Regions from separate parts of the Streptomyces sp. NPDC004629 genome, predicted to be linked through region 1. Evidence: riboswitches for the same ligand, from Rfam matches in the RefSeq annotation. Region 1 holds a riboswitch; each other region holds the start of a gene.
The links. Region 1 has a riboswitch for S-adenosylmethionine ahead of ACFYTE_RS03620 (amino acid ABC transporter permease). Riboswitches for the same ligand answer to the same signal wherever they lie in the genome.

Region 1 (7,245 bases):
CAGGAAGAGTTGGCCGAGCGCTCCGATGTATCCGTCGATGTGATCCGTCAGCTCGAACAGGGGCGGAAACACTCGGCGCGCCTCCCCACGCTTCACGCGCTGGCGAACGGTCTCGGTGTGGAGCTGACCACGCTTCTGGGCGACCCGCCTGCCGTCTCCTCCACTGGTGAGAACGACGGACCACGCTTCGTAGCGGTGCGCCGCGCCATCATGCCCGCGCTCTGGGGACCGGAGCCGGGGCCGCCAAGGCTCGACTTCTCGTTGGACCGACTGCGCGAGCAGATCGCGGACGGTTGGACGCAGTACCACGCCGCCGAATTCGACACGGTGATGAAAGCGTTGCCAGAGATGATCTCGGATGCTCGCACCGCTATGACCTCGGCCAATGACGACGATCGCAGGGCCGGTTTCGCCGCCCTGGGTAAGGCGCTTCAGCTCGCTGGACACGTCGCCGTGCGAATGGGGAAGACGGATCTCGCTCTTATCAGTCTGGAGCGCGCGATAGACGCTGCGGAACTCTCCTCGGATCCGCTGCTTCTACCGATGCTCGTCAACTCCATGGCGTGGACCTACCAACGGCAAGGGCGCTTGGAGGACGCATTGAGCATCGCTCTACGCGCCGCCGAGGACATGGCGAACGGGGGCCGCACCGACACGGCCGACGGACTGAAGGTGTGGGGCGCGCTGACCATGAGCGCCGCCACGTCAGCCGCGCGGAGCGGCGACTACGAGCGCGCGGCGGCGATGATGGAGACGGCGGAGAGGGAAGCCGCCCAGGTCACGAAGCTGCCCGCCGGTGGCGACAATCGTATGGTCAGCGTATTCAGTCCGTCGTCGGTTCGTATCGAGCGTGTCCGGCTCGCAGTTCAATATGGGCACCCGCACGACGCCTTGGCACTGGCCAAGGGGATGCGGCTGAGCAAGGACACGCCGCCGTCCTGGCGGACCTGGCTTCTCTTGGATGTGGCCCGAGCCCACACGGATATCGGGGATGCCGCTGGAGCGGTGAAGACCTTGGAGTCACTGCGCCGGGTGGCGCCGACGTGGATGCAGCACCACACGTTGGCCGTGGCCATTGTGCGTGACCTCTGGGCGCTTCCCAACCACCCGCCAGGGCTCCGGCCGTTGGCGGAGTTCCTGGGTATCAGCGAATAGCGTGGCGAAAGTGGGACGTTGCACCCCTGTCAGCGTCCTCGGCATGTCGCTTACATGAGCGGACAGTGCCCCGGCGGCCGTGCGACCGGCCCCGGGGCTCGGCCGATCTGAGGAAGCAGACCCACCTGCCGCAACCTGCAACGCGGGCACGCCCGACCGCCCTGGCGCGGCGCGGGTGCGCATCGGCGTCTTGGACTTCTCGAAGGCGCTTCCGGTGCGCAAGAACCCCGACACCGCAGACGAGAGTGGCCGCGGCCTCGCGCTTGTCGAGGAACTGGCCGTGAGATGGGGAACGGATCCGCTGCCGTGGGGCAAGCAGGTGTGGGCCGAACTGCACGGGAAGGAACGAGGATGAGCACGCGAGCAGTGATCCGGCAGGGGACGTGGACCCTGCAGCCCGACCGGGAGCCCGACGCCGAGCCGACGGCGTACGCGATGGAGTGCGCGGTGTGCGGGGAGTCCTCGGATGTATCCGAGGGCTTCGCGGACGGGCACTCTTGGGTTGTGAAGCACTGCGCCACGAACCCGTCGCACCACACCTTCCGGGAGCGCATCACGCGCCCGTGGCGTACATGGCAGCACGTGTGAGCTGACCGCCTGCCGTCGCCGCGAAGCCGCCGGCAGAACATCACTGAGCCGGGGCTGGTCGTCTCACATCCCGAAGCCCGCTGGGCGCTGCTGTCCGCTGACCTGGCGACATGGCGTGTCTCACGTGCGAGGGGCGTCGCACTGTGACGTAGCCGACTTCGGTAAGTCGATTTATTGATTTAGATTCCAGCAGCGCGTATGAGTTACGAGCACGTTAACCGGCGCCGAGGGGCTTCGCCCTGGAAAGGAGCCACTGTGGCAAGCATCCCCCCGCAGCGTGGCGGGTCCACGCGGTTGCGTGGGATCCAGGAGCCCGTCCCACGGCAGTACCGGTTCGTGCACGGCCACCGCTGGGCCTTCCGCATGGCGGGCAGCGGCCCGGCCGTACTGCTGATCCATGGCATCGGTGACTCGTCCGACACCTGGGCCGAGCTGATTCCCGAGCTGGCCCGGCACCACACGGTCATCGCCCCGGACCTGCTGGGCCACGGTTCCTCCGACAAGCCACGCGGCGACTACTCGGTCCCCGCGTACGCCAACGGCATGCGGGACCTGCTGGGAGTGCTGGACATCGACAGGGTGACGCTGGTCGGGCACTCCCTCGGCGGCGGTGTGGCCATGCAGTTCGCGTACCAGTTCCCGGGCCGGACCGAGCGGCTGGCGCTGGTGAGCACCGGCGGGGTGGGCCGCGGTGTCACCCCGGCGTTGCGCCTGGCCTCGCTGCCCGGGGCCCATCTTGGCCTGGCCCTGTTGCGGCTTCCGACGGTACGGGCGCAGACCGCCGTCGTGGTCCGGCTGCTGCGACTGCTCGACACCGGGCTCGGCGTGGACGCGCCGGATCTGTTGCGGGTGGTGGACGCGCTGCCCGACTCGGCCTCCCGCGATGCGTTCATCCGCACGCTGCGCGCGGTGGTGGACTGGCGTGGTCAGGTGGTGTCCATGCTCGACCGCTGCTACCTCACCGCCGGCATGCCGACCCTGCTGGTCTGGGGCTCGCGCGACCAGGTGGTGCCCGCCGGGCACGCCGCCGTGGCGCACGCGGCGATGCCCGGCAGCCGTCTGGAGATCTTCGAGGGCTCGGGGCACTTTCCGTTCCGCGCCGATCCGCACCGTTTTCTGGCGGTGCTGGAGAACTTCATCGCCACGACGCAGCCGGTCAGCGGAACCGTGGAGGAATGGCGGGAGCGGCTGCGCTCCGAGGGGCGCCAGGCGTATTGATCACGAGCGTTCGGCGAGCCGGTCCCGGCCGGCGGGCGCCGCGAGGCACCTGCGCGTACGGCGCCGTCAGTCGAACTCGCTGGGGTGCGGCGCCGGGGTCTTTCCGGCGAGGACGTCCCTCAGCCGCTGCGCACCCGCCCGTACGGCCGCCTCGGTGCTTGTGCGATCGGCGCCCGAGAGACCGCCGTTGACGACGGTGGCCCCGGAGGCGACCACCCGGAGCGCGGCGACGTCCGTGGTGAGCGTGGTCGGCTGCCCGTCGGCGGTGCCCTTCACCGTCACCGTGACACCCGCCCGGTCGTCGCCGGCGGTGGGCAGTGGGGCCGACACCACCTGGACGGTCCGCTTGCCGCCGTCCGAGCCGGTCGCGGTGAACTGGCCGCACTTCTGCGGCAGGCTCCGGAGCCAGTCCAGGGACTTCTTCACCGAAGCCTCGCCGTAGTCGCCGACCTGGTACAGCAGTCGGGCCCGCGGATCGGTGAACCCGGTGAGCGCCGAGGCGCCGGGCGCACGGCCCAGCAGGCTGTCGGAGTACAGGCCGTCGAGGAGCCGCTGGCAGTCGGCCGCGCCGGCCTTGCCCCTGAGGAACGCGGCGACGTCGACCTTGCCCAGCAGCAGCTTGTCCCGCCAGGAGGCGGCGTCGTTCACCTGCGTCCAGTCGTCCTCAAGGTCGGCCGCGGTGATCAGCGCGGCCTTCGCGCCCGCCCTGGTGAGCGCGGGGGTGGCGGACGGGCTCGGGGAGCGACCGGGATCGGCCGCGGCATCCGGGGGCCGCTCGGCGGCGGGGGAGGCGGACACCGTGTCGGAGGCCCCGTCGGCGTCCGAGCAGGCGCCCGCGGCCAGCAGTGACCCGGCGGCCAGGGCCGAGGCGAGGACACGCGCGGGACGGTACGGACGGTTCATCGGGGTTGCCTCCTCGCAACGCGGTACGTCCCTCCACGCCACCACCGAGCGGTCCGACCGACCAGCGTGACCGGACCGTTCGGGTGAACCGGCGCGACGACCACGCCCGGCGTCGCGGCGCGCCGTGCCGGGACGGCCAGGACCGCCTCGGCGGCGTACCCCGCGCACTCCTCGGTGTTCGGCGCCGTCGGGCCGGTGCGGAACACGACCGGCAAACGGGCGTGTCACGCCCTCTTCAGGTGCCGCACGGCGGGGCGGTGTCCCAGGGGTGGACGCCCTCTTGACGTGCCTGTGGGCGCGGAACGACACTCCAGGAGGGAATCCTAGTGAAAAGGTAGGGAAAAGATGGGGCGCCGTGGGACGAGCACCGGCCGTGGCCGCCGTGCGCCGTCGCTGCCCCTGCTGACCTCCCGCCGGCACATCGACCTGCTGCGGGTCTGCAGCGCGATCAGCCTTCGGGGCTGACCGTCCCGCGCTCCCGGCCGACCGGGGCCCCTCGCACGCACCGACCGCCGACGCTTCAGCCGCGCACACCCGCGCGCGCTCGCACCCGGGGAGACGCATGTCCACGTCCAGCACGCCGCTCGCCGCCGTCCCGTCCGCCCAGCGTCCCGCCCGCTTCCGGGGCAGGATCGGCCGGGACGCGCGCAGCGGCCACTACGCCGTGCCGCGCCGCTACCGGCTCCATCTCACGACCGCCTGTCCCGACGGCCTGCGGATAGCCGTGGGCCACAGCTTCCTCGCCCTCGACGACATCTGTCCGGTCACCTTCCTCGACGCCGTCCCCGACTGTCCCGGCGGCGGCCACTCGGCGCTGCGCCCGCTGTACGAGGCGAGCGCGCACCGCTACCCCGGACCCGCGCTCGCGCCGGTGCTCAGCGACGACTGGTCGGGGCGGATCGTCAGCACCCACGCCCCCGACATCCTGCGCGACCTCGACCGCTGCTTCGGCGACGGGCGCGACCGGCTCTACCCGTGCGGCACCGAGGCGGGGATCGAGGAGATCGAGCGGCTGTGCGCGCAGGGCATCGAGGAGGCCGCGCAGCGGGCGGGCCGGGCCGGCGCGGACGCGGCCGAGCGGGCCGCGGCGCTCGACGTCCTGCTCGGCACCCTGGCCGGACTGGAACGGCGGCTCGCCGGGCGGGAGTTCCTCGTGGGCGACGAACTCACCGCCGCCGACGTCGAGTTGTGGGTCGCCCTGGTGCAACTCGACACCGTGCACCGCCACCACCTCGACGCCGCCGCAGTGCACCGCGTGGCCGGTCATCCGGCGCTGTGGGAGCACGCCCGGCGCCTGGCTGCCCGGCCCGCCTTCGGTGCGCACCTCGACCTGGACGGCATCGCCCACCGTCATCACGCCCGCTGCGCGGGCCTGGAGGCGGCCGGCTCGGCCGTGCAGATCCTGGACTGGGCGCGGCACGCGGCCGGCGCCCCCGGTTCCCGGCGCGGTTGAGCGGCACAGGGGCCGGTCCATTCAGCGGACGGGCGTTGACATACGTCCGCCCAACTGCCTTACTTACCGCTCTGAACGGTCATGAGTGTCAGCGACAAGCCCTGGCTCGCTGGCCGGCAACCCTCGCGCCGCGGTGGGGTGCCCCAGGTGACGACCGGACCGGATGACGCTTCGGTAAGCGCGAGGGCCCCGCAGGGGCCGGAAATGCGAGTGACGCGAGTGACGGACATGTACGCAGCCGACGGGACGGCCGCCGGCCGCACCCGAAGCTGCGTACATCCGTACGCGGGTCTGCTCGTCGCCGACCGGGCGGTCGACCTGCTCCGCGTGAACAGCGCACTGTGTACCGCTTCGGGCTCTGCCCGTCGCCGGGGCTGACGCCACTTCCGGCCCCCGCGTTCCCGACGCACACCGACCGAGCGGTGTGCCGCTGCCCGCCCCTCCCCGGTCCCCGTGCCCCTCCCGTGCGCCGCGCCATGGCGCCGCCGGCTCAACGCCGTCGGCGTAGCGCCGTCGCAGCCACACGGGTCGCGCCGCGGCCCCGGGGTGCCCCGACCCCGCCGGAGCCCGCCATGACCGAACCCCCGGGCGGCGCCGTGTCCCTCACCGCGCCGCCGCCAGCAGACACACCGTCAAAATCCCTGACTGCCCAGCGAGTTGTGCCGCTGCGCCGTCCTGGCCGATGGATCGTCACGGCCGTCGTGCTGGTGGTCGTGGCACAGATCGCGCACGGACTGGCCACGAATCCCTTCTACCAGTGGGACCGTTTCCGCTACTGGTTCCTGCGCCCCACCATCCTCGACGGCCTGCTCATCACCCTCGAAGTGACCGCGCTCAGCGCCGTGCTGGGCCTGCTCGGCGGCATCCTGCTGGCCCTCGGCCGGCTCTCCGGAAGCCCCGTACTGCGCGCCGTCAGCTGGACGTACACCTGGCTGTTCCGGTCCGTGCCGCTCATCGTCGTACTGATCTTCCTCTACAACTTCTCGGCCCTGTACCGGACGGTGAGCCTCGGCGTCCCCTTCGGTCCCGCCTTCGTCACCTTCGACGAGTCGAGAGTGGCCACCGACATGGTGGTCGCCGTGGTCGGGCTCGGCCTCAACGAGGCGGCGTACGCCTCGGAGGTGGTCCGCGGCGGCATCCTCTCCGTAGACCAGGGTCAGCACGAGGCCGCCGCCGCGCTCGGCCTGCCGAAGCGCTACCAGTTCATCCGGATCGTGTTCCCGCAGGCCCTCAGGTCCATCACCCCGAACTACGTCAACCAGCTCATCGGCCTGATCAAGAGCACGTCCCTGGTGTTCTACGTGTCGCTGCTCGACCTGTTCGGCTCGGTGCAGACCATGGGCAGCACCTACCCCGGTGACATCGTGCCGCTGCTGCTGGTCGCGACCGTCTGGTACCTGATTCTCACCAGCGTCGTGTCCGTCGCCCAGTTCTACGTCGAGCGGTACTTCGCCCGGGGCGCCACCCGCACCCTGCCGCCGACGCCCTGGCAGCGCGCCCGCTCCGGCCTCGCCGCGCTGCGCACCCGACTGCGCCGGGAGGCCGCCGTATGACCGCCGTCACGCCCGCCGAACAGGCCCCCGTCGCCCTGGAGGTGCACAACGTGCACAAGTGGTACGGCGCCCACCGCGTCCTCGACGGCATCGACCTGACCGTGCGCCCCGGCGAGGTCACCGTCGTCATCGGCCCGTCCGGGTCCGGCAAGTCCACGCTGCTGCGGGTGATCAACCACCTGGAGCGGCCCGAGATCGGACACGTCAGCGTCGGCGGTGAACCGATCGGGGTCAGACGCAGCGGCAAACGGCTGAAGGAACTGAGCGAGCGGGCCATCCTCGCCCAGCGCAGCCGGATCGGCTTCGTCTTCCAGAACTTCAATCTGTTCCCGCACCTGACGGCGCTCGACAACGTCGCCGCCGCCCCGGTGGCCA
Region 2 (7,245 bases), on a different contig from region 1:
TCGCCCGCCTCGACGACCTTGCCCTGCTCCATGACCACCAGGCGCTGGGCCCGGTCGGCCGCCACCCCGAGGTCATGGGTCACCAGCAGGATCGCGGTGCCCGACTCCTCGGTGAGGCGCTGGAGATGGTCGAGGATGACGCGCTGAACGGTGACGTCGAGCGCGCTGGTCGGTTCGTCGGCGATGATCAGCCGGGGCCGCGCGGCGATGGCGACGGCGATCAGGGCCCGTTGCCGCATGCCCCCGGACAGTTCGTGCGGGTACTGCCGGGCCCGGACGGCCGCGTCGGGCAGCCCGGCCCGGTCCAGCACGTCGACCGCCTCGGCGGCGGCCGAGCGGCGGGTCGCGAGACCGTGGATGCGCAGGACCTCGGCGACCTGTTCACCGATCCGCTTGACCGGGTTGAGCGAGACCGTCGGGTCCTGCGGGACCAGCCCGATCTGCGCGCCGCGCACGGTGCGCAGCTCCGCCTCCGACAGCGCGGTGAGGTCGTGCCGGCCGAAGCGGACGGTGCCCGCCTCGACGGTGCCGTTCGCCGCCAGGAGCCGGGTGACGGCGTGCGCGGTGGTGCTCTTGCCGGAGCCGGACTCGCCGACCACGGCGGTCACCTGCCCGGGCCATACGTCGAGGTCCACGCCTCGCACGGCCGGTACCGTACCGCCCCTGGTGCGGTACGACACGGACAGGCCGCGAATCTCCAGCAGTGGTGTGGTCACGTCCTCACCGTTCTCGTGTTCGTCGGTCATCGCTGCCGGGACCATTCGCCGTCCAGCGCCCGTGCGATGCGGTTGGTCGCCAGCACGGTCGCGGCGATCGCCAGACCGGGCAGCGCGGTCAGCCACCAGGCGTTGGCCAGGTAGTTGCGGCCGTCGGAGATCAACGTCCCCCATTCCGGGGCGGGCGGCGGCGCGCCGTAGCCGAGGAAGCTCAGCGCCGACACGGCCAGGATCGAGGAGCCGAAGTCCAGCGTGGCCAGGACGATCACCGGTCCTGCGGCGTTGGGCAGGACGTGCCGGCCCAGCACCGAGTACCAGCGGGCCCCGCAGGAGCGGGACGCCTCGACGAACACCGCCTGCCGCACCCGCAGGACCTCGGCGCGCGCCACCCGGGCGAAAGAGGCGACGCTCGCGATGCCGACCGCCACCGCCACCTTCACCGTCCCGTAGCCGAGCGCGGTGACGAGGGCCAGCGACAGGAACAGCGCGGGGATGGACAGCAGGACGTCGACGAAGCGCATCAGCACGTCGTCCACCCAGCGGCCCACGAACCCGGCGACCACCCCGAGCAGACCGCCGACCACGAACGCGACCAGGACCGCGATCAGCGTGGCCTTGAGGGACAGCTGGGCGCCGTGCACCACCCGGGAGAACACATCGCGTCCCAGTTCGTCCGTGCCGAACCAGTGACTGCCGCTCGGGCCGCTGAAGTTCTGCGACGGCACCCCCTTCAACGGGTCCTGCGAGGTGAACAGGTCCGGCCAGAACGAGGCCAGCACCACCAGGACCAGGACGGCGGCCGACAGCAGCAGCCCGGGGCGGCGCAGCAGGAACCGCAGCCCCCGCCGCACATCGCCGCGGCGGCCCGGTGGCGCAGGGGATGCCGACCGGACCGGCCGGGCGAGGCCGACCTCGGCCGGGTCGGCCGGATTGGCCGGGCCATCGACAAGGCTCTGACTCATGCGAAGTTCGCCCTCCTGTCCGAGGCCACCACGATCCGCGGATCCAGCAGCGGATAGACGAGGTCGACGACCAGATTCGTCGCCACGAAGATCAACGCCCCGAACACGACCACCCCTTGGACCAGCGGGATGTCCTGGGCGGTGACCGCCGCCGCGGTCACCCGGCCCAGGCCGTCACGGGAGAACACCGTCTCGACGACCACCGAACCCGCGATCAGCTGCCCGACCAGCAGGCCCACCACCGTGAGCGCGGGCAGCGACGCGTTGCGCAGCGCGTGCCGCAGATGGACCCGCCACCGGCCGGCGCCCTTGGCGCGGGCGGTCTCCACATAGGCCTGGTCCAGCGCGGTCAGCAGGCTCTTGGCCAGCACCTGGGCGATCTGCGCGCCGGTCGGCACCGCCAGCGTCAGCGCCGGCAGGACCAGGCCCCGCACCCCGTCGTTGCCGAACGCCGGGAACCAGTGCAGCCGGAAGGAGAAGGCCTCGACCAGCAGCAGCCCCACCCAGAACGTCGGGACCGACACCCCGAGCGGTGGCAACGACAGCAGCAACTGCCGCAGCCACCGCTTTTCGGTGTACGTCGCCACCACCGCGAGACCGCCGCCGAGCAGCACCGCGAGCAGCAGCGCGGCACCGGTCAACTGGAGTGTCTGCGGCAGCGCGTCGGCCAGGGTGGAGGTCACCGGGCGGCCCGTGGAGACCGCATCGCCGAAGTCCCCGCGCAGCGCCCGGCCGAGATGGTCGGCGTACTGCGCGAGCACCGGCTTGTCGAAGCCGTACTCGTGCCGCAGCGCGGCGAGTTGGGCGGGATCGACCTGCCCCGAGTCCATCCCGGCGCCGGCCATCGCGGTGACCGGGTCGCCGGGCAGATAGTCCAGCACCAGGAACGACACCGTGTAGGCCGCCCACAGGACGCCGACGGCCTGCGCCAGCCGTTTGATCACATAGCGGCGCATGCGCTAGCCGATCCAGGTGTCGTGCAGCTGGATCCGGCTGCCCGAGTCGAAGGCGAGGTCGTGCACCTTCGTCGACACGCCCAGCTGGGTCTGGAGCTCCACCACCGGCACGTAGTACGCGTTGCGCACGAGGAGTTTCTGCGCCTCGTCCACCAGTTGCCCGCGCTTCGCGGGGACCGTGGTCGCGGCCTGTGCGGACAGCGCCGTGTCCAGCGAACCGGGCGGCAGATGGTAGACGTTGGCCAGCCGGGTGGAGAAGGAGTTGCGCAGGATGTCCGGGTCGGAGCGGGTGACATTCCCCCACACCACGTCGAAGTCACCGGACTGCAGCGTCGTGGCGAACTGGCTGACCTGGAGCTGTTTGAGCACCACGTCGATCCCGACGGCCTTCAGCTGCTGCTGGACCAGTTCCAGCGCGGGCTGGTTGGTGGCCGCGTTGGGGAACCAGGTGATGGTCAGGCTCAGCTTCTTGCCGTCCTTGGTGCGGACCCCGTCACTGCCGGGCCGCCAACCGGCCGCGTCCAGCAGGGACTTCGCTCTTGCGGCGTCGAGGGCGAGATCCGCGGCGAGATTCGTGTAGTCGGGCGTGGTGTGCGCCAGAACGCTGGTCGCCGGCCGGGTACCGGTCGGGAACACGGTGTCGGCGATCTGCTGCCGGTCGACGGCGAACTGGATCGCCCGGCGCACCTTCGCGTCCTTCAGGAGGGGCCGCGCGTTGTTGAGCCCCAGGCCGAACACCAGGCCGGGGTTGGCCCGGCGCTGGAGGGCGACCTGGCCGCCCTTGAGCGCGGCCTCGTTGGCCTTTCCGACGCTGCTGACCGCGTCCACCTGCCCGGACTGGAGGCTGCCGGCCCTGACGCCCGCCTCGGGCACGACCTTGAACACCAGGGTGTCCAGATAGGCCTCGTCCTTCTTGGACCACAGCGAGGAACCCCAGGCGTACCCGGTGCGTCGGGCCAGAGTGATCGACTGGTTCTGCACATACCGCTTCAGCACGAACGGCCCGGACCCGATCACGCCGTCGCTGCACTTGTGCTGCGGTGTCTTCCTGACGCTCGCCGACGACTCGATGCCCAGCGAGTGGGTCGACGTCGCCTGGAGGAACTGGGCGTTGGGCTCCTTGAACGTCACCTTGACGGTGAGCGGATCGACCACGGTGGTGCTCCTGACGCCGCTGAGATAGCCCTGGGCGAGGGTTCCCAGAGCGCCGAGCTTCGGCACCGCGTCGAAGTTGTCCTTGACCACCTGCGCGGTCAGCTTGGACCCGTCGCTGAAGGTGACACCCGACCGCAGACGGAAGGTGAACGTCGTCGCGTCGGAGTTGATGTCCCAGCTCTTGGCCAGCCACGGCACGATCTTGCCGGTCCTTGGGTCCTGGTCGGTCAGGGAATCCACGACCTGGCGCACGGAGTAGATGGTGTCGTTGCTGCCGACCTGCTGCGGATCCACGCAGCCGGCGTCGGAACCCACCGCGAAGGTCAGGGTGCCGCCGGACTTCGGCCGGCCGCTTCCGCTGCCGGAACCGTCGCCGCCCGACCCGCAGGCGGTCAGCAGCACACTGGTGGTCAGAAGGGCGGCCAGGGGAGCCCGTCGGGAGAGTCTGAAATCCGGAAATGCTGTCACGGAGGGGGTTCTCCTACTCGTGTCACCAGGCACGGGGTGCCGTACGAGGCACGGCCGCGCATGGGCGTGCGGCCCCGGCCGGATCGACACCGGCAGCGGGGGAGCGCTGTACAGACAGGGGTCAGGGGGACGACACCGGGAGCCGGTGGCGAGGGGAAGGCACGGGGAAGCCGGGGCCGGCGACGGACGTCAGCCGGCGGCAGGCGAGCGCGTCAGGCCTGACACAGGCAGCTGGTCGAGCGCTTCAGATCGATGTGGCGTCGGCGTGCGAGCCGGGAGAACGCCGTGGCGTCGGCGAACGAGGCAACCGGGTCACCACTGTGCCGCATGCCGGTCCTCCCCGTCTCCTGCCCCGGTCCCGGGGCACGCGCTTGCGGGAATCATCGGTGATTCCGCCGGGCTTTCACCTGGAGCACCCCACCGCGCGGGAGGGTTGCCGGTCAGCGAGCCAGGGCTTGACGCTGACACTCAATGCCGGTCGCGATGCTACGGAGCGCTCTTGTCGTACGTCAATGCCGGGACCCGACGTCCTGTTCGAGAAGCGGGGGCCGTCTCATGTGCCGGGACGCGTGGTGGACGCTCCTGCGACGGTGTGCTTTGATCCGGCCATGGAGACCGCAGGTCAGGCACGCACCCTGCTGCTCGACCCGTTCTGGGCGGGCCGCCGCGCCGACCAGTTCGACCAGACCTGTCGCTGACCGCTCGCTGCCCTTCAGCCCGTTCTCCGCACGCGCTGCGCCCTCGTGGAGATCCGGACCGGCGTCACCGACCGCCGTCGCGGCGAGCCCGCCGTGCGTCCCTTCTCCCGCCCGCCCCGGCCGAGCCGCGGCCCGTGACGCGACGCGTCCGCCGGACGCAGCACCGTGGCCGACCCATCGGAAAGAGACGCATGGCCGTCACCGACACCGCCCCGGCAGGGGTGTTCGCCGCACTGCGCGTCCGTGACTACCGGATCTACTGGAGCACGGGTCTGGTGTCCAACATCGGCAGCGCCATGCAGGGCGTCGCGCTGGACTGGTTCGTCCTGACGCTCACCCACAGCGGGACCGCGCTCGGCTGGGTCGTGGGCCTTCAGTTCGCCCCGGTGCTGATGTTCGGCCTGTGGGGCGGGGTGATGGCCGACCGCTACGACCGGCGGACCCTGCTGCTGTGGACGCAAGGCCTGTACGCGGTGCAGGCGCTGCTGCTGACGGTGATCGTGCTCTCCGGGCATGCTCCGCTGTGGCTGCTGTACGTCCTGTCCTTCGCGCTGGGCTGCGTGTTCACGGTGGAGAACCCCGCACGCCTGTCCTTCGTCAGCGAACTGGTCGGCCGGGCGCTGATCCCGAAGGCGGCAGGCCTGAACATCCTGTCCCTGAACGCCGCGCGCCTGATCGGCCCGGCGATCGCCGGTGTGCTCATCGGGGCGATCGGCACGGGGTGGGTGTTCGCGCTCAACGCCGTGTCCTTCACCGTCGTCCTCGCGGGGCTGCTGGCGATCCGGCCACGTGCGCGGGAGACGCCGGGCCCGTCCCGGCCCCCGTGGACGGGGGCCGGGGCCGAGGGGCTGCGCTATGTGGCGGCCCGGCCCGAACTCGTCGGTGTGTTCACCGTCTTCGGCCTGGCCGCGACCTTCGCGGTGAACTTCCCGACCACACTGACCCTGTTCGCCGGGCGGGTCTTCGATGTCGGCTCCCTGGGGCTCGGCTTCATGAACACGGCGCTGGCCGTCGGCACGGTCGCCGGAACGGTGGTCGCGACGCGCGGGGTCACACCCCGGGTGCGGACCGTCGTCGTCGGCGCGCTGCTGTTCGGCGGGTTCGAGGCACTGGCGGCGCTCATGCCCACGTATCCCGCCTTCCTCGCCCTGCTGCTGCCCACCGGCTTCACGCTGATGACGCTCAACACGGCCGTCAGCGCCTTCGTCCAGTCGGAGGTCAGCGACGCCATGCGCGGCAGGGTGATGTCGGTCTACACGGTGATCTCCATGGGCGGCAGCCCGGTCGGCGGCCCCGTCATCGGCTGGATCTCCCAGCACGCCGGGGTGCGTTGGGGGCTGGCCGTCGGCGCCGTGACGGCCGTCGTGTCCGCCGTCGCCGTGGCGCTGTGGCTGACCCGCGGGTCGCCCTCGCGGCGACTCGCACGGGCCGCGCCGTCGCAGCGCCTGTCCACCGCGCCGTGCCGTGTGGGTGCGGCGTCGAGTGGGTTTCATGCCAGCGAGGGGTGTCCTTTTAAAGGGCGCGGCGAGGCGGCGTGCCCGGACCCGGGGCGTCGGCACACCGGTGAACGGCACTGAACCGTATGGGAGTTGAGGCCGAAGGGAGACAGGGCAGAGCCGGCGGACCGGCCATGGTGCAGGTGCTGCTCACCAGGGAGCGCTGCGTCGACCTCGTTCGCGTGTCCAGCGCACAGTGTTGACCCTGCCGCCCACTCTGCGCCACGCCGACGCTGTTCGTCCTTGTGCAGGGCCAGACCGCGCAGGTGCGGTCCGCCCGACTTGCCGCCGCCCTGCCCACCCCCTGACCCGCCCTGTTCCCCGGTGGTCCGGGTACCTGGCCACCCTGACCGGGCCGCCGCAACTGCTGCCGCAGTGGGCGTACGGCGTCTGGTACTCGGAGTACATCGACCGCACCGCCGCGGACTACAGGAACACGATTCTCCCGGCGTTCCGCTCCGAACACGTCCCGCTGGACGTGCTGGTGACCGACACGGACTACAAGGCCGTGAACGACTGGAGCGGCTGGGAGATGGACAAGGGCAGGTTCCCCGACCCGAAGGGGTTCTTCGACTGGTCGGCCGCGCAGGGGCTGCACAACACTCTCAACGTGCACCCGAGCATCGTCGCGTCCGACCCCCAGTTCGCCCAGGCGCAGGCCACGGCCAAGGGCAAGCTGAAGAAGGGCGGTTGCGGCGGGTCCGCCTCGGCCGGCAACAACTGCTACGTCTTCGACTTCGGCGACCCCGACCAGCTCAAGGCGTACCTGGATCTGCACCGGACCATGGATGAGC
Region 3 (7,213 bases), on a different contig from region 1:
TCGGCCGCCGCGCCATCGTGGCTGATCGCGCCGTTCCCCGCGCCCCTTCAGGGGCGGCTGCCGGTCGTCGGCCGCGGCGCCGTCGTGGTTGGTCGCGCTGCCCTTTGGGGTGCCCTCTGTGGCGGTTTGGGTCAGGTGGTGGGGACGCAGCGGCCGTTTTCTGTGTGGTAGTGCCACTTTGCGCCGTCGCGGACGAGTTGCCGTACGGCGGTCACGAAGCGCTCGACGTGTTCGTCGGGCGTACCCGCGCCGAAGCTGACGCGGATCGCGTTGAGGGACTTCTCGCCGGGCGCGGCCTCCGGGGCGCCGCACTCGCCCTGGGACTGCGGGTCGCTGCCCAGGAGGGTGCGGACGAGGGGGTGGGCACAGAAGAGCCCGTCGCGGACGCCGATGCCGTACTCGGCGGAGAGCGCGGCCGCGAAGTGGGAGCTGTTCCAGCCCTCGACCACGAAGGAGAGCACGCCCACCCGGGGCGCGTCGTCGCCGAAGAGGGAGAGGACCCGGACCTCGGGGACCTCGGCCAGGCCCGCACGGACCTTCTCGATCAGGTGCCGCTCGCGGGCGACCAGGGTGTCGAAGCCGGCCTCCGTGAGGGCCTTGCAGGCGGAGGCGACGGCGTAGGCGCCGATCACGTTCGGCGAGCCGGCCTCATGGCGGGCAGCCGTCTCGTGCCACTCCACGGCCACGCTCCCGTCCGCCCGCCGGGTGACCGTACGGCTCGCCCCACCGCCCGCGAGGTACGGCTCGGCGGCGCGCAGCCAGTCGGCGCGTCCGGCGAGCACGCCGGTCCCGAACGGCGCGTACAGCTTGTGTCCGGAGAAGGCGACCCAGTCGACGTCGAGATCCCGTACCGACACCGGGTGGTGCGGGGCGAGCTGGGCGGCGTCGAGGACGATCCGGGCGCCGTGCGCATGCGCGGCGGCGGCCAGCTCGCGCACCGGCCACAGCTCACCGGTGACGTTGGAGGCGCCGGTGACGCAGACCAGGGCCGGGCCGTGCCCGTCGCGGCCGGCCAGCGCCGCGTCGAGGGTCGCGACCGCCTGCGCCGGGGTGCGCGGTGCGTCGAGGTAGCTGACCTGGGCGTCCTTCCAGGGCAGCAGTGAGGCGTGGTGCTCGGTCTCGAAGACGAAGACCTGACAGTCGGCCGGGAGCACGGCCGCCAGCAGGTTGAGCGAGTCGGTGGTGGAGCGGGTGAAGATCAGCTGGTCGTCGGGGCGGCAGTCCAGGAACTCGGCGATGGTCGCGCGGGCGTTCTCGAACAGGTCGGTGGACAGCTGCGAGAGGTAGCCGGCGCCGCGGTGCACGCTGCCGTAGTAGGGGGCGTAGGCGGCCACGTCGTCCCAGACACGCTGGAGGGCGGGGGCGCTGGCCGCGTAGTCGAGGGCGGCGTAGGTGACCTCGCCGCCGGTGACGAGCGGCACGGTGACATCACGGCCGAGGACGGGCAGCGGGGCGCGGACGGACTGGGCGGAGGCAGCGGTGGAGACGGACATGGCACAACTCCCGTGAAAGCAGGCGGAATTCACCACGCGAGGAGACACCTGCGGCATCGGGCAGGGCTCGACGTGGGGAGGAAAAAGGGGTATGCGGAGGCGGGGCTCTGCGGCCCTATCGCATTCGCTTGCTCACGAGAGGCTCCCTCGACGACCAGGACCCCTGGGCTTGTCACTCAGCAGAGTGCGAGGGGTCCGCGCTTGCCGCAGACCTCGCTGCCTACGGCCTGGTCTTCACCCGGGGCACCCCGCCACGGACGGAGGGTTGCCGGACAGTCGGCCGGGGCCGAATGACTGTCGCTCATGACCTGATGGACATCCTGCCACACGATCATCGATGCGCAAGGCGCGGTCCGGATCCTGGACCACGCCCTGCGTCACATCGCCGTACGGGGCTTCACGCGTGGCTGGCGGCGGCCCAGCGTGCGAGCGTCCGGCGGGCCGCGCCGGAGTCGATCGCCTCGGCGGCCTTCGCCATGCTGGCCCGGATCTGCTCGGCCAGCGGCCCGCTCCCCGGTTCCAGGGCGACCAGGGCCGCCGCCGAGTTCAGCAGCACGGCGTCCCGCACCGGGCCCGTCTCGCCGTCCAGCAGCCGCCGGGCCACCCCGGCGTTGTAGGCGGGGTCGGCGCCGCGCAGCGCCGCCACGGGGACCAGGTCGAGGCCGACCTCGCGCGGGTCGAAGACATCCTCGGTGACCTTGCCGTCGCGCACCACCCAGACCCGGGAGGTGGCGGTGGTCGTCAGCTCGTCCAGGCCGTCGTCCCCGCGGAAGACCAGCGCGGACGAGCCGCGTTCGGCCAGCACCCCGGCGATGAGCCCCGCCATCCGGGTGTCGAAGCAGCCGATCGCGGAGGCGGTGACCCGGGCCGGATTGGTCAGCGGGCCGAGGAGGTTGAACGAGGTCGGAATCCCGAGGTCCCGCCGGACGGCGCCGACGAACCGCATCGAGGGGTGGAAGGTGGCCGCGAAACAGAAGGTGATCCCGGCCTCCTCGACCACCCGCGCCACCCGTTCCGGCGTCAGATCCAGGTTGATGCCGAGCTGTTCGAGCACGTCGGAGGATCCGCTCGCCGAGGAGGAGGCCCGGTTGCCGTGCTTGACGACCTTCGCGCCGGTCCCCGCGAGCACGATGGCGGACATCGTGGAGATGTTGACCGTCTTGGCCCGGTCGCCGCCCGTGCCGACGATGTCGACGGCCGGACCGGGGATGTGCAGCGGCTTGGCGTGCTGGTACATCGCCTCGACCAGGCCGGTGATCTCCTCGACCGTCTCCCCCTTGGCCCGCAGCGCCACCAGAAAGCCGGCGACCTGGGCGTCCGCGGCCTCGCCGGACATGATGCGGTCCATGGCCCAGGCCGTGTCACCGGCGCTCAGGTCCTGGCCGCCGAGCAGCGTGCTCAGCAGGTCGGGCCAGGAACGGCCCGCCGCGGTGTCGCCTCCAGCGGGGGTCACAGCGCTCATCAGCCGCTCCGGTCGTCGGTCGTCGTCAGGTACGGATCGGCTCCACCCTATCCATCCGGCGGATACCCGAGGGGCCCCGTCCGAACACCGGACGGGGCCCCTCGCGCGTGGCGTGGCGTGCGCAGCGATCAGTGGTGGCCGTGGCCGCTCGTGATCTCCTTGTACTCCTCGACGGTGGGCTTCGGGATCTGGGCGTCCTCGCCGTAGTAGGCGTCGCTGAGCTTGGCGCGCAGCTTCTCGGCCCCCTTCACCTTCCGCTCGACACCGTTCTCGTCGACCGTCGGACCGACCTCGGCCGGCTCGTACTGGTGGTGGGCCGTGAGGGTGTGCAGCTGCTCCTGGGTGAGCGGCTCGTGGACCTCGATGAACTCACCGTGCGGCAGGCGCTTGATGATGCCGGTCTCGCGGCCGTGCAGCACCTTGTCGCGGTCGCGGCGCTGCAGGCCGAGGCAGATCCGCTTGGTGGCGATGAACGCGATGACCGGTCCGACGAAGAAGAAGATCCGGACGAACCAGGTGACGGCGTTGATCGACAGGTGCAGATGCGTGGCCCACAGGTCGTTGCCACCGCCGACCAGCGTGATCATGTAGACGGTGATCCAGGCGACACCGAACGCGGTCCGGGTCGGGGCGTTGCGCGGGCGGTCCAGGATGTGGTGCTCGCGCTTGTCGCCGGTGATCCAGGACTCGATGAACGGGTAGACCGCGATCGCCGCCAGGACCAGCGGGAAGACGACCAGCGGGATGAAGACGCCCAGGACGAGCGTGTGACCCCAGAGGTTGATCTCCCAGCCCGGCATGAAGCGGATCAGACCCTCGGCGAAGCCCATGTACCAGTCGGGCTGGGCGCCGGTGGACACCTGGTCCGCACGGTAGGGGCCGATGGCCCAGATCGGGTTGATCTGCGCGACGGCCGCGATGGCCGCGATGACACCGAAGACCAGGAAGAAGAAGCCTCCGGCCTTGGCCATGTAGACCGGCAGCAGCGGCATGCCGACGACGTTCTTCTCGGTCTTCCCGGGGCCCGCGAACTGCGTGTGCTTGTGGTAGAAGACCAGGATCAGGTGGCCCACCACCAGGCCGAGCATGATGCCCGGCAGCAGCAGGATGTGGACCGAGTAGAACCGGGCCACGAAGTCGTGGCCGGGGAACTCGCCGCCGAAGAGGAAGAACGACAGGTACGTGCCGACGATCGGCACGGACAGGATCGCGCCCTCCATGAAGCGGACACCGGTGCCGGAGAGCAGGTCGTCCGGGAGCGAGTAACCGGTGAAACCGGTGAACATGCCGAGGACGAACAGCAGGAAGCCGAACAGCCAGTTGATCTCACGCGGCTTGCGGAACGCACCGGTGAAGAACACGCGCATCATGTGCACGAACATGCCGGCGAGGAAGATCAGCGCCGCCCAGTGGTGGATCTGCCGGACCAGCAGACCACCGCGCACGTCGAAGGAGATGTGCAGGGTCGAGCTGAACGCCTCGGACATCAGCTGGCCCTGCAGCGGGACGTACGAGCCGTGGTACTCCACCTCGTTCATCGACGGGTGGAAGAACAGCGTCAGATACACACCCGTGAGGATGATGATGATGAAGCTGTACAGGCAGACCTCGCCCAACATGAACGACCAGTGGTCGGGGAAGATCTTGCGCATGTTGGCCTTGGCCAGGGAGTAGATCCCGAGCCGGCCGTCGGCCCAGTCGGCGACGCGCTCGCCGGCCGGTGCCTTCCCGCGAGAGCGGGACTCTTGGTTCGATGCAGTGCTCATCCGCGCTCCCAGAAAGCAGGACCGACGGGCTCCGCGAAGTCGCCGAGCGCCTGGAGGTAGCCCTCGTCGCTCACGCCGATGCGCAGCTGCGGCAGGGCGTGACCGGCGGGGCCGAAGATCACTCGGGCACCGTCGGAGAGGTCGAAGGTGGACTGGTGGCACGGGCAGAGCACGTGGTGCGTCTGCTGCTCGTACAGCGAGATCGGGCAGCCGACGTGGGTGCAGATCTTCGAGTAGGCCACGATGCCCTCGTGCGACCACTCAAGCTCGCGCTTGTCCTTGATGTTGTCCGGCTGGATCCGGACGATCATCAGGGCCGCCTTGGCGATCTCGTTCTGGAAGTTCTCGTCGTGCTCCTCCAGGCCCTCGGGCTTGGCGAAGGTCAGCGAGCCGACGGCGACGTCCGAGGGACGCAGCGGCTCGTTGGTGTTCATGTTGACGAGCAGCGTGCCGTTCTTCCACATCGTGTGGCGCAGCTTGCTCTCGGGCAGCGGGCCGAGGTCGCGCAGCAGCACGACGCCGGAGAGCGGCACCAGGGTGAGCGCGCCGAACATCGTGTTGCGGATCAGCTTGCGGCGGCCGAGCGCGGACTCCTTGGCGCCCTGCTTGAAGTCCTCGTGCACCTTGGCACGGACCTCGGGGGACGCCTCGATCGCGTGCCGCTCGTCGGCGATCTCCGCGTCGGACATCAGGGTGCGGGCCCAGTGGACCGCGCCCGCGCCGATGCAGAACAGCGCCGCGCCGAGCGTCATGCCGAGCGCGAAGTTGAGCGCGCTGATGTGACCGATCGGGAAGACGAAGATCGACTTGTCGTGCGGGATCGCCACGTACGCGGCGATGAAGCCGACGGTGGCCAGCATCGACACCGTGAACAGCAGGGCGACGACCCGCTCGGACCGCTTGGCGGCCCGCTCGTCGATGTCCTGGATACGGTGCTCGTGCGGCGGCAGCCCCGGGTCGGCGAACGGATCCTTCTCGTCCGCGACGCTCAGCGCGCCGGCCTGCTCGGCGGGCAGGTTCTCTTCTGGAATGTCTTGGCTACTCATGACCTCTTGGCCTTTGCGGTCCGAGCGGCGACCCAGACGGCGACCGCGACCAGTGCGCCCAGTCCGAAGATCCACGCGAACAGACCCTCGCTGACCGGTCCGAGACCGCCCAGAGACAGGCCACCGGGGTTCTCGGTGTCACTGCTGTTGACCGCGTCCAGGTACGCGATGATGTCCTTCTTGTTCTTCTCCGACAGCGTGGTGTCGGGGAAGGAGGGCATGTTCTGCGGGCCGGTCTGCATGGCCTCGTAGATGTGCTTCGGGTCGACGCCTTCGAGGTTCGGCGCGAACTTGCCCTTGGTCAGCGCACCGCCCTTGCCGGTGAAGTTGTGGCACTGCGCGCAGTTGGTGCGGAACAGATCACCGCCCTTGGCGATGTCCGCGCCCTCCGGGCCGTACTGCGCCTTCGTCGGCACCTCAGGACCGGCGCCCAGCGAGGCGATGTAGGCCGCGAGCTGGTCGATCTGGGCCTGCGTGTAGATGTTCTTCTTGCTCGGGACCTGGGCGCCCTGGGAGGTCGCGGCCGGCATCCGGCCGGTGCCCACCTGGAAGTCCACGGCCGCGGCGCCCACACCCACGAGGCTCGGCCCGTCGGAGGAGCCCTGGCCACCGGTGCCGTGGCAGCTGGCGCAGCCGACCGAGTAGAGCTTCTTGCCCTCCTCGATGGTCAGGGACTGGGCGGTCGTGTCGGCCTGCGCCTTGCTCGCGGGCGCGAACGCGGCGTACAGCCCCCCGGTGGCCGCCAGCGCGAAGAGTAGGACGACGACCGCCGCCAGCGGATGGCGTCGTCGTGCGGAGAGCTTTTTCACGGATTACCCCGGTGTCAGGATCTTCTGCGTCGATGCTTCTGTGGTGGATCGGTGGCCGTCGTCCGGCGCGCCGATTTACTTGATCAAGTAGATCGTGGCGAAGAGGCCGATCCAGACGACATCGACGAAGTGCCAGTAGTAGGACACGACGATGGCGGCGGTCGCCTGCTCGTGCGTGAACCTCTTCGCCGCATAGGTGCGGCCGAGGACCAGCAGGAAGGCGATGAGCCCGCCCGTCACGTGCAGGCCGTGGAAGCCGGTGGTCAGGTAGAACACGGAACCGTACGGGTCGGAGGACAGCGAGATGCCGTCCTTCTTCACCAGCTCCGTGTACTCGTAGATCTGACCGCCGATGAAGATCGCGCCCATGATGAAGGTGACGATGAACCAGCCGCGGAGCTTCTTCACGTCACCGCGCTCGGCGGCGAACACGCCGAGCTGGCAGGTGAGCGAGGAAAGCACCAGGATCGTGGTGTTCGTCGCCGAGAAGGGCACGTTGAGCGCGTGCGCCATCGACTTCCAGTGGGTCGGTCCCGTCACCGATCGCAGGGTGAAGTACATCGCGAAGAGGGCCGCGAAGAACATCAGCTCGGAACTCAGCCAGATGATGGTTCCGACGCTGGTGAGGTTCGGCCGG
Region 4 (7,245 bases), on a different contig from region 1:
CACGACGGCCCGGACACCGCGGTACGGGCCCTGCGGCATGGGCACGGCGAAGGGCCCGCACCCCGGGGGGTGCGGGCCCTTCGCGTTGAGAATGTTCAGGCGGTGAGGCGAACCATGTCGGCCTGCGGGCCCTTCTGACCCTGCGAGATCTCGAACTCGACCCGCTGGCCCTCTTCCAGGGTGCGGTAGCCGTCCATCTGAATCGCGCTGTAGTGGACGAAGACGTCCGCACCACCGTCGACCGCGATGAAGCCGTACCCCTTCTCCGCGTTGAACCACTTGACGGTGCCCTGAGCCATGCCTAACTCCCCTATTACTGGCCCTTGCACAGATCCACACTTCGCGGACCCGGGTCAGACCTCACCCCCCAAGGTTGGGGGCGTGCGCCGGAACGCGTCGACCGCGGCTGAATGTATCTGTCCAACTGCCGTCTGCAACAGGTCAGTCGGACGAGAAATCTGGACGTACTCGGTCGGGAATCTGCCGAGAATTCGGCAGAATTCAGGGCAAGTCGGGCCCTATAAAAGGAATAAAAGCCGCGAAGAACGCATGGACTTTGGCGACTTCTTGGCGGCTGCGCGGATTGAATCCGGGGCTTCCGACCCGGGGGCCGGGAACGCGTTCCCCAACTCTACCGCGCTCAACCCCACTGAATGGCCCCCTCCGCTTCTCTCACGGAGGGGGCCATCTGATGAACAGCCGGTAACCGAAGTTACCGAGGGTAAGGGACCGTCAGCCGCCGGCCACCGCCGGGATGATGGACACGCCCGCACCGTCCGGCGTCGCCGTCTGCAGGCCCTGCTCGAAGCGGACGTCGTCGTCGTTGACGTACACGTTCACGAAGCGGCGCAGCTTGCCCTGGTCGTCCAGGACGCGTGCGGAGATGCCGGTGTGGTTCTTCTCCAGGTCGGCGATCACCTCTGCGAGGTTCGCGCCCTCGGCGCTCACCTCCGACAGGCCACCCGTGTAGGTACGCAGGATGGTGGGGATGCGAACGGTCACGCTCATGCGAGGCCAGCCTCTCGGAAGGAGTCCAGGTTCGGGCGGATGGTGGCGGTCAGGCCGGTGCCGGCCACCGCGTCGAGGGTCTTGAGGCCGTCGCCGGTGTTGAGGACGACCGTGGTGAGCGCCGGGTCGAGGACACCCTGCTCGATGAGCTTCTTCGTCACACCCACGGTGACACCGCCGGCCGTCTCCGCGAAGATGCCCTCGGTGCGCGCCAGCAGCTTGATCGCGTCGACGACCTGCTCGTCCGTCACGTCCTCCACCGCACCGCCCGTACGGCGCGCGATGTCCAGTACGTACGGCCCGTCGGCCGGGTTGCCGATCGCCAGGGACTTGGCGATCGTGTTCGGCTTCTGCGGGCGGACCACGTCGTGACCGGCCTTGAACGCGGTGGACACCGGCGAGCAGCCCTCGGCCTGCGCGCCGAAGATCTTGTACGGCCGGTCCTCGACCAGACCCAGCGCGATCAGCTCCCGCAGCCCCTTGTCGATCTTGGTGAGCTGGGAGCCGGAGGCGATCGGCACGACGAGCTGGTCGGGCAGCCGCCAGCCGAGCTGCTCGCAGATCTCGTACGCCAGGGTCTTGGAGCCCTCCGCGTAGTACGGGCGCAGGTTGACGTTGACGAAGCCCCAGCCCTCGCCCGCCGGGTCGCCGATCAGCTCGGAGCAGAAGCGGTTCACGTCGTCGTAGTTGCCCTCGATGCCGACGAGGTCACCGCCGTAGATCGCGGCCATGACGATCTTGCCCTGCTCCAGGTCGTACGGGATGAACACACAGGAGCGCAGGCCGGCCCGGGCCGCCGCGGCGCCGACGGCCCCGGCGAGGTTGCCGGTCGAGGAGCAGGACAGGGTCGTGAAGCCGAAGGCGCGCGCCGCCTCCAGCGCCTGGGCGACCACCCGGTCCTTGAAGGAGTGCGTCGGGTTGCCGGAGTCGTCCTTCACATACAGGCCGCCGGTGACGCCGAGTTCGCGGGCCAGGTTGTCGGCCTGGACCAGCTTGGTCCAGCCCGGGTTCAGGTTGGGCTTTTCGGCCACGTCCGCGGGGACGGGCAGCAGCGGCGCATAGCGCCAGATGTTCGCGGGACCCGCCTCGATCGTCCGGCGCAGCTCCTCGGTGTCGTACACCGAGAAGTCGTACGCGATCTCCAGCGGGCCGAAACACTCCTCGCAGGCGAACACCGGGCCGAGCGGCACCCGGTGACCGCACTCGCGGCAGCTGAGGGCCGCGGCGGTACCGAGGTCCACCGACTGGTTCGTGGTGCTTGCAACGGTCTGCACAGCCATGTGAGGCGAGGCCCTTTCTCCTCATCTTCCTCACGACGCATCTCGCCGTGAGACGGATTTGGCACCTTCCCTAGCCGGGAGCCTCGCGGAAACGATCGGCTTGCGCAGCGATCAGTACGAGTACCGGCTGGAGGGTTGCCGGGGCTTCATCGGGCCGTATCCCTCTGCCCCTCTGGATGAGCTGTATGCGGTTGTGAACGCCGAAGACCCCCGACATGCGATGGTCATCCGCGTTGTTCAAGACTGTAACCGACGGCCTGGACAGTTGAGATAGTCGTCCGAACCGCGAGATGGATCACACAGGCACCAGGTGTGATCACGACAGTGAGGAGCAGCTGACTGTGCTGGAAGAAGTCGAGCGCTGGCTGGCCACCCGCTCCTGGTCCGTGACCGACCGGCCGCTGCACAAGATCCTCGCCGCGAAGCAGCGTACGGGCCAGTCGGTCTCCGTCGTGCTGCCCGCGCTCAACGAGGAGGAGACGGTCGGCGACATCGTCGCCGTCATCCGGCACGACCTCATGCGGCAGGCGCCGCTGGTCGACGAGATCGTCGTCGTCGACTCGGGGTCCACCGACCGCACCTCCGAGGTGGCCGCCGCGGCGGGCGCCCGGGTGGTGCACCGCGACGCCATCCTGCCGCGGCTGCCCACCGCGCCCGGCAAGGGCGAGGTCCTGTGGCGCTCGCTGCTCGTCACCGGCGGGGACATCGTCTGCTTCGTCGACGCGGACCTGCGGGAGTTCTCCTCCGACTTCGTCACCGGGATCGTCGGGCCGCTGCTCACCGAACCGGACGTCGACCTGGTCAAGGCCATGTACGACCGCCCGCTGGCCGGCGCGGCCGGCCAGGGCGGCCGGGTCACCGAGCTGATGGCCCGACCGCTGCTCAACCTGCACTGGCCGCAGCTGGCCGGTTTCGTGCAGCCGCTCGGCGGCGAGTACGCGGCCCGCCGTTCACTGCTGGAGCGGCTGCCGTTCCCCGTCGGATACGGCGTCGAACTGGGCATGCTGGTCGACGCCCTGCACCTGGTGGGCCTTGACGCCCTCGCCCAGGTCGACGTCGGTGTGCGCAAGCACCGGCACCAGGACGGGCAGGCGCTGGGCCGGATGGCCGCCGCGATCTACCGCACCGCGCAGCTGCGGCTGGCCCGCGGGCACCTCGTGCGGCCCTCCCTCACCCAGTTCGAGCGGGGCACGGACGGCTTCGAGCCGCGCACCTACCCGGTGGACACGGAGGAACGGCCGCCCATGCTGCAGATCACGGAATACGCCACCCGCCAAGTGGCCTGACCCCACAACACACAGCCCCCAAAAACAGGACACGGCCCGAAATACGGCGCGGGCCGGCGCAAGGCACGCGGGCCGAACCGGGGCGCAAGTCGGGACAGGGCGCGGGCTGAAACACAACGCGAGCCGGGACAGGCGTGAGCCGAGGCAAGGCACGGCCTGAAACCGGACACAGGCCGGGGCAAGCGTGGGCCGAGGCAAGGCACGAGCCGAAACGCGGCGCGAGCCGAAGCACGGCACGGTCCGAGGCAAGGCACGAGCCAAAACGCGGCGCGAACCGAAACGCGGTGGGAGGTGGGCGTGGGTTGTGGGGGGCGGGGTGTGGGGAGTGGGTCGTACGTTTGAGGGTTTGTGGGTCGGGCTAGGTTGAGGCGTATGGCTTCCACGCACGGTGCTGCCCAGGTACTGGTCGCGTCCAACCGCGGCCCGGTCTCCTACTCCGTCCAGGAGGACGGCTCGCTGGTCGCCCGGCGGGGCGGCGGCGGGCTGGTCTCCGGGCTCTCGGCGATCGGCCCCGACGCGGACGCGCTGTGGGTGTGCTCGGCGCTGTCCGACAGCGACCGCCAGGCGGTGCGCCGCGGGGTCGGCGAGCCCGGCGTACGGATGCTGGACATCCCGGCCGACGTGTACGCCGACGCCTACAACGGCATCGCCAACTCGGTGCTGTGGTTCGTGCACCACATGCTCTACCAGACCCCGCTGGAGCCGGTCTTCGACGCGGAGTTCCGCCGCCAGTGGGCGTCGTACCGGACCTACAACCGGGCGTTCGCCGAGGCGCTGGCCGAGGAGGCGGCCGAGGGCGCGGCGGTCGTCGTACAGGACTACCACCTGGCGCTGGCCCCCCGGATGCTCCGGCAGCTCCGCCCCGACCTGCGCATCGGCCACTTCTCGCACACCCCGTGGGCGCCGCCGGACTACTTCCGGCTGCTGCCCGACGACATCGCGGCCGAACTGCTCGGCGGCATCCTGGGCGCGGACCGCGCGGCGTTCCTCACCCGGCGCTGGGCGGACGCCTTCACCGACTGCTGCCACCTGGTCCTCGGGCCCGGCATCCCGGCCGGCACCCGCATCGGCGTGCACGGTCTGGGCGCCGACGCGGACTTCCTGCGCGCGCGTGCGCACGAGCCGGACGTGGCCGAACGGATGACGGCGCTGCGCACGGAGATCGGCGCGGACCGCAAGGCGATCGTGCGGGTGGACCGCACCGAGCTGTCCAAGAACATCGTGCGCGGGCTGCTGGCGTACCGGCAGCTGCTGGCGGACCGCCCCGAGTGGCGCGAGCGGGTCGTGCACGTCGCCTTCGCCTACCCCTCCCGCCAGGACCTGGCCGTGTACCGGGAGTACACCGCCGAGGTGCGGCGCGTCGCGGAGGAGATCAACGCGCGGTACGGGACGCCGGGTTGGACGCCGGTGCTGCTGCACGTCGAGGACGACTTCGCCCGCTCACTGGCCGCCTACCGGCTGGCCGACGTGGCCCTGGTGAACCCCATCAGGGACGGCATGAACCTGGTCGCCAAGGAGGTGCCGGTCGTCTCCGACCAGGGCTGCGCGCTGGTGCTGTCCCGGGAGGCCGGGGCGTACGAGGAACTGGGCGAGGACGCGATCACCGTCAACCCGTACGACATCGGTGGCACGGCGAACGCCCTGCACCGGGCGCTCACCCTGCCGGACGACGAGCGGGCGGAGCGGACCAAGCGGCTGGCCGCCGCGGCCACGGCGCTGCCGCCGGCCCAGTGGTTCCTGGACCAGCTGCACGCCCTTCAGGCCGGCCGTTCCAGCTGATCGGCGAGCGCCCGCAGCAGCCGCACCACCCCGGCCGGGCCGTCCACGACCAGGTCGGCGCGCGCGGCGAGTTCGGTCACCTCGCTGCTGCCGCTGCACACCAGCAGTCCGGGCACGCCGTCGGAGCGGAGCTTGTCGACGGCCGCGAAGGCGGGGAGGTCACCGAGGTCGTCGCCGCCGTACACGACGGACTCGGCGCCGATCTCCCGGACGTACTCCAGCAGGGCGACGCCCTTGTCCATGCCGGGCGGGCGCAGTTCGAGGACCAGGCGGCCGGGCTCGACGATCAGGCCGTGCCGGGTGGCCAGCTCGGCGAGGGGACCGCGCAGCGCCTCGAACGCGGCCTGCGGATCCTCGGCGCGGCGGGTGTGCACGGCCACGGCCCGCCCCTTCTCCTCGATCCAGGTGCCCCGCCAGGCACCGATCCGGTCGAGGAAGCCGGGCAGTTCGGCGCGGACGGCGGCGACGCCGGGGTGCGGGGCCGGGGCGCTGACGGTGCCGCTGACCGCGTCCCAGCGTTCGGCGCCGTAGTGGCCGAGGACGACCAGGTGCTCCAGGCCGGGTACGCCCGCGAAGCCGCCGTAGCGGACCGCCACGCCGGCCGGGCGTCCGGTGACCACCGCGATCGAGGCCACCTTCGGGGCGAGGGCGGCGAGCGCGGGTACGGCGTCCGGGTGTGCGCGTGCCTGCTCGGGGTCGGCGACGATCGGTGCGAGCGTGCCGTCGAAGTCGAGGCCGATCACCGCGGTGCGGGGCCGTGCGATCAGCGCGGCGAGCCCGTCCCGCCCGGCCTGTGTCACGGGCGTCGGAAGCGCGTCCTGGGGCTCGGTCGAGTCCGTCATATGGGTGCCCATGACCCGACCCTATCCACGCGGTCCACCCCGCACGCCTGGCAGCGCGGGTCAGCGCCCGGTGCGGCGGGTCTCGCGGGTCCTGCGCAGGCGGTTGACCGTCACCGGGTCGTGGGCCAGTGCGCGCTCGTCGTCCAGCAGGGCGTTCAGGAGCTGGTAGTAGCGGACCGGGGCCAGGCCCAGCTCCTCGCGTATCGCGCGCTCCTTGGCGCCGGGGCCGGGAAAGCCCCGGCGCTCCAGCGTGAGGATGGCCTGTTCGCGGCGGCCCAGCTCGTGGCGGTCGTCCGGTTCCATGGGTGAACGGTAGCGCCGGGCACCGACAGCGGCTCGTTCCCGGGGCCGTGGCGTAAGTGGACTAGACCTCTTACGGGTCCGCGGTCCACACTGTTCCCCGTGAGACATGTCATCGCCCTCGACGTGGGCGGCACCGGGATGAAGGCCGCCCTGGTCGGGGACGGCGGCGAACTGCTGCACCAGGACCGCCGCGCGACCGGGCGCGAACGCGGGCCCGAGGCGGTGGTCGAGGGCATCCTCGGCTTCGCCGCCGAACTGCGCGCATACGGCACCGAGCGGTGCGGCGAACCCGCCGTCGCGGCCGGCATCGCGGTGCCGGGCATCGTCGACGAGGAACGCGGTATCGCCGCCTACGCGGCCAACCTGGGCTGGCGCGACGTGCCGCTGCGCGCCCTGCTCGCCGACCGGCTCGGCATCCCGGTGGCGCTCGGCCACGACGTGCGCACCGGCGGGCTGGCCGAGGGCCGGATCGGCGCGGGCCGGGGCGCGGACCGCTTCCTGTTCGTGCCCCTGGGCACCGGCATCGCGGGCGCCATCGGCCTCGACGGCCGGGTGGAGGCGGGCGCGCACGGCTTCGCGGGCGAGATCGGCCACATCGTCGTACGGCCCGGCGGGACCGCGTGTCCGTGCGGGCAGCGCGGCTGCCTTGAGCGGTACGCCTCCGCGTCGGCGGTGAGCGCGGCCTGGGCGGCCGCCTCGGGAAGGCCCGACGCGGACGCCGCGGACTGCGCGCAGGCCGTCGCGTCC

Region 2: another riboswitch for S-adenosylmethionine. It lies ahead of ACFYTE_RS15515 (ABC transporter substrate-binding protein); the one in region 1 lies ahead of ACFYTE_RS03620 (amino acid ABC transporter permease).
Region 3: another riboswitch for S-adenosylmethionine. It lies ahead of ACFYTE_RS26655 (aminotransferase class V-fold PLP-dependent enzyme); the one in region 1 lies ahead of ACFYTE_RS03620 (amino acid ABC transporter permease).
Region 4: another riboswitch for S-adenosylmethionine. It lies ahead of thrC (threonine synthase); the one in region 1 lies ahead of ACFYTE_RS03620 (amino acid ABC transporter permease).

The regions. Positions count from the first base shown of each region.
Region 1 covers NZ_JBIALO010000002.1:141,003-148,247, forward strand. The annotation lists gene ACFYTE_RS03585 (helix-turn-helix domain-containing protein) at 1-1,155, shown strand, start outside; gene ACFYTE_RS03590 (ATP-binding protein) at 1,346-1,510, shown strand; gene ACFYTE_RS03595 (hypothetical protein) at 1,507-1,743, shown strand; gene ACFYTE_RS03600 (alpha/beta fold hydrolase) at 1,999-2,961, shown strand; gene ACFYTE_RS03605 (hypothetical protein) at 3,028-3,864, opposite strand; gene ACFYTE_RS03610 (putative leader peptide) at 4,210-4,329, shown strand; gene ACFYTE_RS03615 (glutathione S-transferase C-terminal domain-containing protein) at 4,427-5,317, shown strand; SAM riboswitch class IV at 5,395-5,504, shown strand; gene ACFYTE_RS03620 (amino acid ABC transporter permease) at 5,890-6,870, shown strand; gene ACFYTE_RS03625 (amino acid ABC transporter ATP-binding protein) at 6,867-7,245, shown strand, end outside.
Region 2 covers NZ_JBIALO010000009.1:68,594-75,838, reverse strand. The annotation lists gene ACFYTE_RS15530 (dipeptide ABC transporter ATP-binding protein) at 1-746, opposite strand, end outside; gene ACFYTE_RS15525 (ABC transporter permease) at 743-1,678, opposite strand; gene ACFYTE_RS15520 (ABC transporter permease) at 1,675-2,634, opposite strand; gene ACFYTE_RS15515 (ABC transporter substrate-binding protein) at 2,638-4,257, opposite strand; SAM riboswitch class IV at 4,620-4,733, opposite strand; gene ACFYTE_RS15510 (MFS transporter) at 5,147-6,532, shown strand; partial or broken gene ACFYTE_RS15505 (TIM-barrel domain-containing protein) at 6,774-7,245, shown strand, end outside.
Region 3 covers NZ_JBIALO010000018.1:173,916-181,128, reverse strand. The annotation lists gene ACFYTE_RS26655 (aminotransferase class V-fold PLP-dependent enzyme) at 132-1,493, opposite strand; SAM riboswitch class IV at 1,686-1,802, opposite strand; gene trpD (anthranilate phosphoribosyltransferase) at 1,891-2,955, opposite strand; gene ACFYTE_RS26645 (cytochrome bc complex cytochrome b subunit) at 3,084-4,721, opposite strand; gene ACFYTE_RS26640 (Rieske 2Fe-2S domain-containing protein) at 4,718-5,767, opposite strand; gene ACFYTE_RS26635 (c-type cytochrome) at 5,764-6,576, opposite strand; gene ACFYTE_RS26630 (heme-copper oxidase subunit III) at 6,652-7,213, opposite strand, start outside.
Region 4 covers NZ_JBIALO010000014.1:140,566-147,810, reverse strand. The annotation lists gene ACFYTE_RS22750 (cold-shock protein) at 96-299, opposite strand; gene ACFYTE_RS22745 (MoaD/ThiS family protein) at 733-1,008, opposite strand; gene thrC (threonine synthase) at 1,005-2,288, opposite strand; SAM riboswitch class I at 2,307-2,471, opposite strand; gene ACFYTE_RS22735 (glucosyl-3-phosphoglycerate synthase) at 2,630-3,574, shown strand; gene ACFYTE_RS22730 (trehalose-6-phosphate synthase) at 3,947-5,353, shown strand; gene otsB (trehalose-phosphatase) at 5,332-6,207, opposite strand; gene ACFYTE_RS22720 (DUF3263 domain-containing protein) at 6,256-6,498, opposite strand; gene ACFYTE_RS22715 (ROK family protein) at 6,598-7,245, shown strand, end outside.